DNA from 4 places in the Streptomyces sp. NPDC049954 genome. Region 4 is predicted to be linked to each of the others. Evidence: riboswitches for the same ligand, from Rfam matches in the RefSeq annotation. Region 4 holds a riboswitch; each other region holds the start of a gene.
What was found. A riboswitch is a leader RNA that binds a small molecule or an ion and turns the genes downstream of it on or off. The one in region 4 is predicted to bind thiamine pyrophosphate.
Positions count from the first base shown of each region.

Region 1: linked by a shared signal. The riboswitch ahead of thiC (phosphomethylpyrimidine synthase ThiC) and the one ahead of AB0J21_RS01355 (cytosine permease) in region 4 are both predicted to bind thiamine pyrophosphate.
Region 2: linked by a shared signal. The riboswitch ahead of thiO (glycine oxidase ThiO) and the one ahead of AB0J21_RS01355 (cytosine permease) in region 4 are both predicted to bind thiamine pyrophosphate.
Region 3: linked by a shared signal. The riboswitch ahead of AB0J21_RS31630 (thiamine ABC transporter substrate-binding protein) and the one ahead of AB0J21_RS01355 (cytosine permease) in region 4 are both predicted to bind thiamine pyrophosphate.

Region 1 covers NZ_JBFALS010000018.1:52,711-54,905, forward strand. Annotated here, with positions in the region: gene AB0J21_RS30105 (YibE/F family protein) at 1-1,074, opposite strand, end outside; TPP riboswitch at 1,147-1,295, shown strand; gene thiC (phosphomethylpyrimidine synthase ThiC) at 1,288-2,195, shown strand, end outside.
Region 2 covers NZ_JBFALS010000005.1:342,539-344,733, forward strand. Annotated here, with positions in the region: gene AB0J21_RS13435 (FAD-dependent oxidoreductase) at 1-1,027, opposite strand, end outside; TPP riboswitch at 1,147-1,259, shown strand; gene thiO (glycine oxidase ThiO) at 1,257-2,195, shown strand, end outside.
Region 3 covers NZ_JBFALS010000021.1:83,817-86,011, forward strand. Annotated here, with positions in the region: gene rlmN (23S rRNA (adenine(2503)-C(2))-methyltransferase RlmN) at 1-578, shown strand, start outside; TPP riboswitch at 681-808, shown strand; gene AB0J21_RS31630 (thiamine ABC transporter substrate-binding protein) at 891-1,979, shown strand.
Region 4 covers NZ_JBFALS010000001.1:316,136-318,330, reverse strand. Annotated here, with positions in the region: gene AB0J21_RS01355 (cytosine permease) at 1-1,363, opposite strand, end outside; TPP riboswitch at 1,355-1,449, opposite strand; gene AB0J21_RS01350 (glutamate--cysteine ligase) at 1,895-2,195, shown strand, end outside.

The sequences.
Region 1 (2,195 bases), on a different contig from region 4:
GGCGATGTGGTCCCTCCCGATCCGGATACCGGCGCGGTACAGAGCACGTCGGCTTATCGTCGGGTCGGCCTGCCTCAGCTCCCAGACGGCCGAGGTCTGCGTGACCGTCACGTCGTCCAGCACGCCGAGCGAACCGATGATGACGCCGGCCAGCAGGAGCCCGCTCATGTCGATCTGGGGATAGAGGCCGTGGACGAGCCCGGTGTTGTCGTCGGTGTTGCCGGTCAACGCCGCCCACCCGATGAAGAGCGAGCCGAGCAGGCCGATGAGCAACAGAGACACCAGGGTGCCGAGGACGGCCACCGAGGTGCGGGCCGTCAGCCCGTGGCAGAGGTAGAGCGCGAGCAACATGATGGCACTCGCCCCCACGACCGCCACCACCAGGGGATTCGACCCCTGCAACACCGCGGGCAGAATGAAGAAGGTGAGCACGAGGAAGCTCACGGCGAGCGCCACGAGCGCCATGACCCCCCGCAGTCGGCCGACGGCGACCACCGCCAGCGCGAAGATCCCGGCAAGCAGCAGCATCGGCAGCTTTCGGCCGACATCGGTGACGGAGTACTGGAGTTCACGGGGCGCGTCCGGCGCGTAGGCCAGAACGACTTCCTGGCCTACGTGCAGTCGGCGTGGGGAGTCGGGCTGGACCAGCTCGTTGAAGGTCCGCCCGTGATCCTTGCCCTCGGTGACCTCGACCTTCGCCTGTTCGCAGACACCGTCCGCGTGCCCGCCGTTGCCCGGTACTGCCCCCGACGAGCCCTCGGAGGGCCCGGCCGTCCCGGAACCCGTGCCCGACGCACCGTTCGACGCCGTCCCGTCCTTGCAGCCGATGTGCGTGATCCCGACGACCTTGCCGGCCACGGTCTGCCGGTCGAAGCCCACGCCTGAACGCCCGTGCTCGGGCGGCTCGCCGGGCCACAGCGTCACGAGCCCCAGGACCACGGCAGCGGTGAACGGCACGAGCACGGCGGCGATGACCGTGCGCAGTCTCCTTGAGCCCGGCGCCGCCGGGCCGTGGTGATGGCTGTGGCCGTGGGAGGAGTCGTGGCCGAGATCGGTGGGGGGTCGTGTCGTCACCGCCCGATCATCGCAAGAACGGCACACGCCCTCTGTTCAGCACGCCCGGGAGGGCGTTAGCGTGAAGCCGCGATATGTACACGCGGGAGCTCGGAGCACCGGGCTGAGAGGACGCTGAACTCCGTACGGCCGGGACCCCGGCGAGAAGTGCGGGAAGGCTGCGTCGACCGCCGAACCTGTTACCGGGTAATGCCGGCGTAGGGAGTAGGTCTCATGACCACATCGGACGCGCACACCCCTGCCTCCGCGAAGGAGAGGCCCGCGAGCGAACAGCCGAGGCCCCCGCAGAGTGAACGCACCATCGGCTGGCACAAGGCGTACGTCGAGGGCTCACGCCCCGACCTGCGGGTGCCGGTGCGGGCCGTGCACCTGACCAACGGCCGTACCGTGACCTTGTACGACACCTCGGGCCCGTACACCGACCCGACCGCGAGCACCGACGTACGCGGTGGGCTCGCACCGCTCAGGGAGAACTGGATCGCAGGCCGCGGCGACACCGAGACGTACGCGGGGCGGCCGGTGCGACCGGAGGACGACGGGCTCAAGCACACTTCCCCCCGGGGTGGGCTCCGCAACCTCGATGCGGTCTTTCCCGGGCGCCCCCGGCAGCCGCGCCGGGGCAGGGGCGGACGCGCCGTCACACAACTCGCCTACGCCAGGCGGGGGGAGATCACCCCGGAGATGGAGTTCGTCGCGCTGCGCGAGAACCTCGAACCCGAGGTCGTCCGGGCCGAGCTGGCCGCCGGGCGTGCTGTGCTGCCGGCGAACGTCAACCATCCCGAGACCGAGCCGATGATCATCGGGAAGCGGTTCCTGGTCAAGGTCAACGCCAACATCGGCAACTCCGCGGTGACCTCCTCGATCGAGGAGGAGGTGGAGAAGATGACGTGGGCGACCCGTTGGGGTGCCGACACCGTCATGGACCTCTCCACCGGACGGAACATCCACACCACGAGGGAATGGGTGCTGCGTAATGCGCCGGTCCCCATCGGCACGGTGCCCCTCTACCAGGCGCTGGAAAAGGTCGACGGCAAGGCTGAGGAGCTGAGCTGGGAGATCTACAAGGACACGGTGATCGAGCAGGCCGAGCAGGGCGTGGACTACATGACCGTGCACGCCGG
Region 2 (2,195 bases), on a different contig from region 4:
TGGTGTCGGCCTGTTCGTGGTGGCCGGCGTACTGCACGAAGTGGCCGAACTGCTCGGACCAGAAGTACGGGACGGGGTCGTAGGGCTCGGCCCCGTCGCCCGCGATGTCGGCGGCCACCGTGTGCGGCCCCTGGAGGGCGTTGTCCCAGTGGTGCACGAGGAGGCGGCGCCCGTAGCGGCGGGAGGGGAAGGAGGCGCAGTCCCCGACCGCGTACACCCCGGGCACCGAGGTGCGCAGGTGCTCGTCGGCGAGGACGGAGCCGTCGGGGGCGAGGTCGACGCCGGAGCCGGCGAGCCAGCCGGTCGCGGGCCGGGCCCCGACGCCGACGACGACGGCGTCGGCGGGCAGGCGTTCGCCGCCTTCCAGGACGACCGCGCCGTCCTCGACCGCCTCGACCCGGACGCCGGTGCGCAGGACGGCCCCGGCCCGCGCGTACCAGTCGGCCATCGGGGCGGCGACCTCGGCGGGCAGGGTGCCGGCGAGCGGGCGTCCGGCGGCCTCGACGACGGTCACGGCGCAGCCCGCCTCGCGTGCGGCGGTCGTGAACTCGGCGCCGATCCAGCCGGCGCCGACCACGACGACGGTGTGCCGGGCGGCGAGCACCGGGCGCAGGCGGCGTACGTCGTCGAGGGTGCGCAGCAGGTGCACGCCGGGCAGACCGGTGGTGCCGGGCAGCCGTATCGGCTGGGCGCCGGTGGCGAGGACGAGGGTGTCGTAGGCGAGCGGCCCGTGGGAGGTGTCCAGCTCGTGGTCTGCGGCGCGCAGTCCGAGGACCTCGACGCCCAGGCGCAGTTCGACGCCGAGGGCGGCGAAGTCGACGTCGAACGCGGAGTCCTCGGCGGTGCCGAGCAGGACGGCCTTGGACAGCGGAGGGCGGTCGTAGGGGGCGTGCGTCTCCGCTCCCAGGAGCAGGATCCGCCCCGCGTATCCCTGTTCGCGCAGGGCCACGGCGGTCTGCACCCCGGCCATGCCCGCCCCGACGACCACCGTGCGTCTGTCCGCCTCGTGCTGCCTCTGCTCACTCACCCGGTCACTGTAGGACGGGCACCGGGGGCGGCGGCGGGGAGCGGGCGGGAGATCTCCCCCACAGCGTGACCGCCCGCGGGGCCGGGCCTACCGGGGCCCCGCGGGCGGGTCTAGGGTGACGGGGACACCGCGGGAGCCCGGACGACCGGGCTGAGAGGGAGGCTGGAGCGGCCTCCGACCGTCCGAACCTGATCCGGGTCATTCCGGCGAAGGGAGGGGCATCGTGCCCATGCCTCCACCGTCCACCGCTCCCGCTCCGCCCTCCGGGCAGTCCTCGGGGGCGCCGGTGGACGTGCTCGTCGTCGGCGGCGGGATCATCGGCCTCGTCACGGCGTGGCGGGCCGCGCGGCACGGGCTGCGGGTGGCCGTGGCCGATCCGTGGCCCGGGGGCGGTGCGGCGCAGGTCGCGGCCGGGATGCTCGCGGCCGTCACCGAACTGCACTACGGCGAGGAGACCCTGCTCGCGCTGAACCTCGCCTCGGCGCGCCGCTATCCGGCCTTCGTGGCGGAGCTGACCGAGGCGAGCGGGCAGGACCTCGGGTACCGGGAGTGCGGGACGCTCGCGGTCGCGCTGGACGGCGACGACCGGGCCCAGCTGCGCGAGTTGCACGCGCTGCACGAGCGGTGCGGGCTCGACTCGCAGTGGCTGAGCGGGCGGGAGTGCCGCCGCCTCGAACCGATGCTCGCCCCGGGGGTGCGCGGCGGGCTGCGCGTCGCGGGCGACCACCAGATCGATCCGCGCCGGCTCGCCTCGGCGCTCCTCGTCGCGTGCGCGCGCGCCGGGGTCGCCTTCCGCCGGGAGCGCGCCGTCCGGCTGCTCGTCGGGGACGGCCGGGCGCGTGGCGTGGCCCTGTCCGGCGGCGGGCTGCTGACGGCGGAGCAGACGGTGCTCGCCGCGGGCTGCGAGAGCGGCGGGCTCGACGGGGTGCCGCCGGAGGTCGCCGTGCCCGTGCGCCCCGTCAAGGGCCAGGTGCTGCGGCTGACCGTCCCGGCCCGGTACGCGCCGTTCCTGAGCCGGACCGTGCGTGCGGTGGTGCGCGGCGGCAGCGTCTACCTGGTCCCGCGTGAGAACGGCGAACTCGTGGTCGGCGCGACCAGCGAGGAACAGGGTTTCGACACGACGGTCACGGCGGGCGGCGTGTACGAACTGCTGCGGGACGCCCATGAG
Region 3 (2,195 bases), on a different contig from region 4:
ACATCGTCTTCATGGGGATGGGCGAGCCGCTCGCCAACTACAACCGTGTGGTCGGCGCCATCCGTCGTCTCACCGATCCGGAGCCCGACGGTCTCGGGCTGTCGCAGCGTGGCATCACCGTGTCCACCGTCGGCCTCGTCCCGGCCATGCACCGGTTCGCCGACGAGGGCTTCAAGTGCCGGCTCGCCGTATCGCTGCACGCCCCCGACGACGAACTGCGCGACACCCTCGTCCCCGTCAACACGCGCTGGAAGGTGCGGGAGGTGCTGGACGCCGCGTGGGAGTACGCGGAGAAGTCGGGGCGGCGCGTGTCCATTGAGTACGCGCTCATCCGCGACATCAACGACCAGGCGTGGCGCGGGGACCTGTTGGGCCGTCTCCTCAAGAACAAGCGCGTCCACGTCAACCTCATCCCGCTCAACCCCACCCCGGGTTCCAAGTGGACCGCGTCACGCCCCGAGGACGAGCGGGCTTTCGTCGAAGCCATCGCCGCCCACGGTGTGCCGGTGACGGTGCGCGACACGAGGGGGCAGGAGATCGACGGGGCGTGCGGCCAGCTCGCGGCCGCGGAACGGTGACCTGCGCCACCGGATGCTCCCAGCGGTAGGGTGGCTGCGTACATTCGTTCCGTACTCGTCCGTCTGAGCGGCGTCGTGGGTACGGGGCGGAGACAACTTCACACATTCCGACAGGGGAGCGCCACAGCGCTGAGAGTGCGGCACCACGTCCCGTCACGGGGCGACCAGGTCGCAGACCCTCTGAACCTCGCCCGGGTCATTCCGGGTAGGAAGTTCGGTCATCACTCATGCTGTTGCGCCATGCCCACCTTCCGGCCGGGAGGTGGGCATGGCCGCGTCTTCTCCTGGTCACCCAGGAGGAATTCAGTGCGCATCACGATCACGAAAAGGATTGCCGCGAGCGTCGCGGCCACGGGCCTCGGCATCGGCGCCCTCGCGGGCTGCGGCTCGGACGGGGGCAACGGGGACGACAAGGCGAAGGACAAGACCGTCACGCTGGTCACTCACGACTCCTTCGCCGCGTCCAAGAGCGTCCTCGCGGCCTTCCAGCAGAAGACCGGCTACACGGTGAAGGTCCTCAAGAGCGGCGACGCCGGCCAGGCCGTGAACCAGGCGGTGCTCACCAAGGGCAATCCGCAGGGTGACGTCTTCTTCGGCGTCGACAACACGCTGCTGTCCCGCGCCCTCGACAACGGGCTGTTCCAGCCCTACGAGGCCAAGGGACTGAACCGCATCGGGACCGACGTCCAGCTTGACGGGGCAAGGCACCGCGTGACTCCCGTAGACACCGGCGACATCTGCGTGAACTACGACAAGAAGTACTTCGCGCAGAAGAAGCTCGCCCCACCCCGCAGCTTCGCCGATCTTATGAAGCCGCAGTACAAGAATCTTCTGGTCACCGAGAACGCCGCGACGTCCTCGCCCGGCCTCGGCTTCCTGCTCGGTACGACGGCGCAATACGGCGACGACGGATGGCAGGGGTACTGGCGCAAGCTGAGGTCGAACGGCGTCAAGGTCGTCGACAGCTGGGAGCAGGCGTACAACGAGGAGTTCTCCGGTTCGGCCGGAGGCAGGAAGGCCGGTGGCGACCGTCCGCTCGTGGTCTCCTACGCCTCCAGCCCGCCCGTGGAGGTCCTGTACGCCGACCCCCGGCCGAAGGACGCGCCCACCGGTGTGGCGTCGGGGACCTGCTTCCGGCAGATCGAGTTCGCAGGGCTCCTCGACGGTGCGGCGAACGAGGAGGGTGGCAAAGCACTGATCGACTTCCTGATCAGCGGCAGGTTCCAGGCGGACATGCCGCTCAAGATGTTCGTGAACCCTGTGGTGAAGGGCACCGAACTGCCGGAGCTGTTCTCCAAGTACGACGGGACGGCGCAGGGCGCGCACACCGTCGCGCCCGAGGCGATCGCTGAACACCGTGAGGCGTGGATCAAGTCGTGGACCTCACTCGTCGTCAAGTGACCGGCTCGACGGGCCCCGGGGGCACGGAGGCGGATACCGCGTGCTCCGACGGTGCGGAGTCGCGCTCGCTGCCGCGGCAGCAGGCCGATCCCCCCGCGCTGTCGCCCGCCCCGTCTATGGCCCCGTCGCCGTCAGAGAGGGCCCTGTCGCTGTTTGGCGCCCCGTCTCCGCAGAGGCGGCCGGACGGTGTCGCCGCGCGACGTGCTCACCTTCGCG
Region 4 (2,195 bases):
CGACGAAGGCCACGTAGTAGGCGAGGTCCGCACCGTGCAGCGCCTCGGCGACGGGACCGACGTACAGCGAGGTGTTCATGAAGGGGACGGCGGCGGCGAAGGCCACGACGAAGGCCAGCGGGGCCGGCCAGGACGGCTGCGGACGCGCCGTCTCGGCCGCCAGGTCCACCGGGGCGCCGCCGCGTTCCCGCGCCCGGACGAGCCAGTCGACGGCCACGACGGCGACGAAGCCGGGAATCCAGTACCCGACGAACAGCAGGACGTTCTGGAAGCGGGCCGCCGTGTCCGCCGCGTGCATCCACAGCACCAGCGGGAACCCGAGCGCCGCCGCGAGGACCGCCGCGAGCGGGCGCGGGATGCGCACCCCCACCGTCTGGAGGGCGAGGGAACCGCTGTAGTCGTTCATCGCGTTGCTGCACAGCGCGGCGAGCGCCACCGCGAGCAGCCCGAAAGCGCTGAGCGCGCCGCCGCCCAGCAGTTCGTCCACGCCCTTCGCGGTCTGGTCGGTGAACACCGAGGCACCCCACAGCCCGAGCGACTGCACCGCGACGAAGGACAGCCCGATCCCGAGCAGCGTGAACCAGAACATGCGCGGCCGGGAGGTCTCGCGCGGAAGGTAGCGGCTGAAGTCGCTCGCGTACGGCGCCCAGGACAGGGACAGGCTCAGCGCGACCGTCGAGGTGAGCACGATCGCCCCGAAGCGGTCCATGCCGTGCACGCCGCTCGTGGTCACCGGATCGGCCCCGTCGAGCAGCTTCACCGCGAGCACCACGAAGGCCACCGCGAGCGCGAAGGACATGACTCTCTGGAGGCGGTGGATCGCCTCGTACCCGAGCGCCCCGACCAGTCCCTGGCCCGCCATCATGACCAGCACCCCGATCCAGAACGGCCAGCCCAGCAGCCGCGCGAGCGCGTCACCGCCGAACAGGCCGATCAGGGCGTCCCAGGCCACCGAGGACAGCCACTGGAGTATCCCGGGCAGGGCGACCGCCTTCCCGAAGGCCAGCGTCGACAAGGGGAGTTGACCCGCCCCGGTCCGGCTGCCCCAGGTCCCGAGCCAGGCCGCGGGCACCGCGCCGAGCAGGGTGCCGAACACGACGGCGGCCAGCGCGGTGGCGACGTCGAGGCCGAGCACCGCGCCCAGCGTGCCGGTGAACACCCCGGTCATCGTCAGATTGGGCGCGAACCACACGGTGAACAGCCGGCCGGGCCCGCCGTAGCGGTGCGATTCGGGGACCGGCGTGATCCCGCGCGCCTCCATCCGCAGATCGCCCGGCGCGGAGGGCATCCGGCCGTCGAAGACGGAGCGTTCCGCGGTGGTGTGCTGCTGCGAGGAGCCGTCGGAGACGTGCGGCAACGACATGAAAGACATCCCTCCGCCAGTACGAGCTGGTTCAGGTTCGACGGGTGTGATCTCAGCCCCCGAGCGGGGCACCCCGTGTCCGGTACGCGGGCAAGCGTAACGCCTGACCCACGGCCGCCGGTGGGACGGGTGGGACGGCCGGGGCGTCGTGACCACCCCGGACACGGCCTCGCGGCCCCTGCCGCTACGCGATTTCCGGTCGTGCACCCGGTGCCCGGAGGTGAGGATTCCGTGCGCCGGGGCGCCCGGGATGCGCTCTGTCCCGCACGCACGGCGCGCGGGACAGTGGAAGGCACTGTCCGCGCCGCCCGGGCCCCCGGCACGAAGCCGGCCCGGAACACCGGCACGAGGCCGCCGCCCCGCACCGTCCCCGCGTACGCCCTGCCCGCACCGCAGTCCCGTTCAGCGACCGCAACCCGCCCCCAGCCCCGGCGCCCCGCGCCCGGGCCCGTCCACCCGCTCCCCACCCGGAGGACCACGCATGATCAGTGAAGAAGTGTTCATGCTCCACCGCCACCCGGGCGGCCCGCGATGAGCGCCCCGGCCGACGCGCCGCCGACCCTAGGGGTCGAGGAGGAGTTCCTCCTCGTGGACCCGGACACCCTCGTCCCGGTCGAGGGCGCCGCCGACCTGCTCACCGCCCACCGCAGACTGCACCCCGACGAGGCGGCCACCGCCCCGCAGCGCGAACTGCTGACCAGCATGATCGAGACGACCACCCCGGTCTGCCCGGATCTGCGCTCTCTGGGCGCCGAGACCGCCGCGGCCCGGGCCCGCCTGGTGGAGGCCGCCGAGAAGGCCGGGGCCCGCGTACTGGCCAACGGCACCTCCC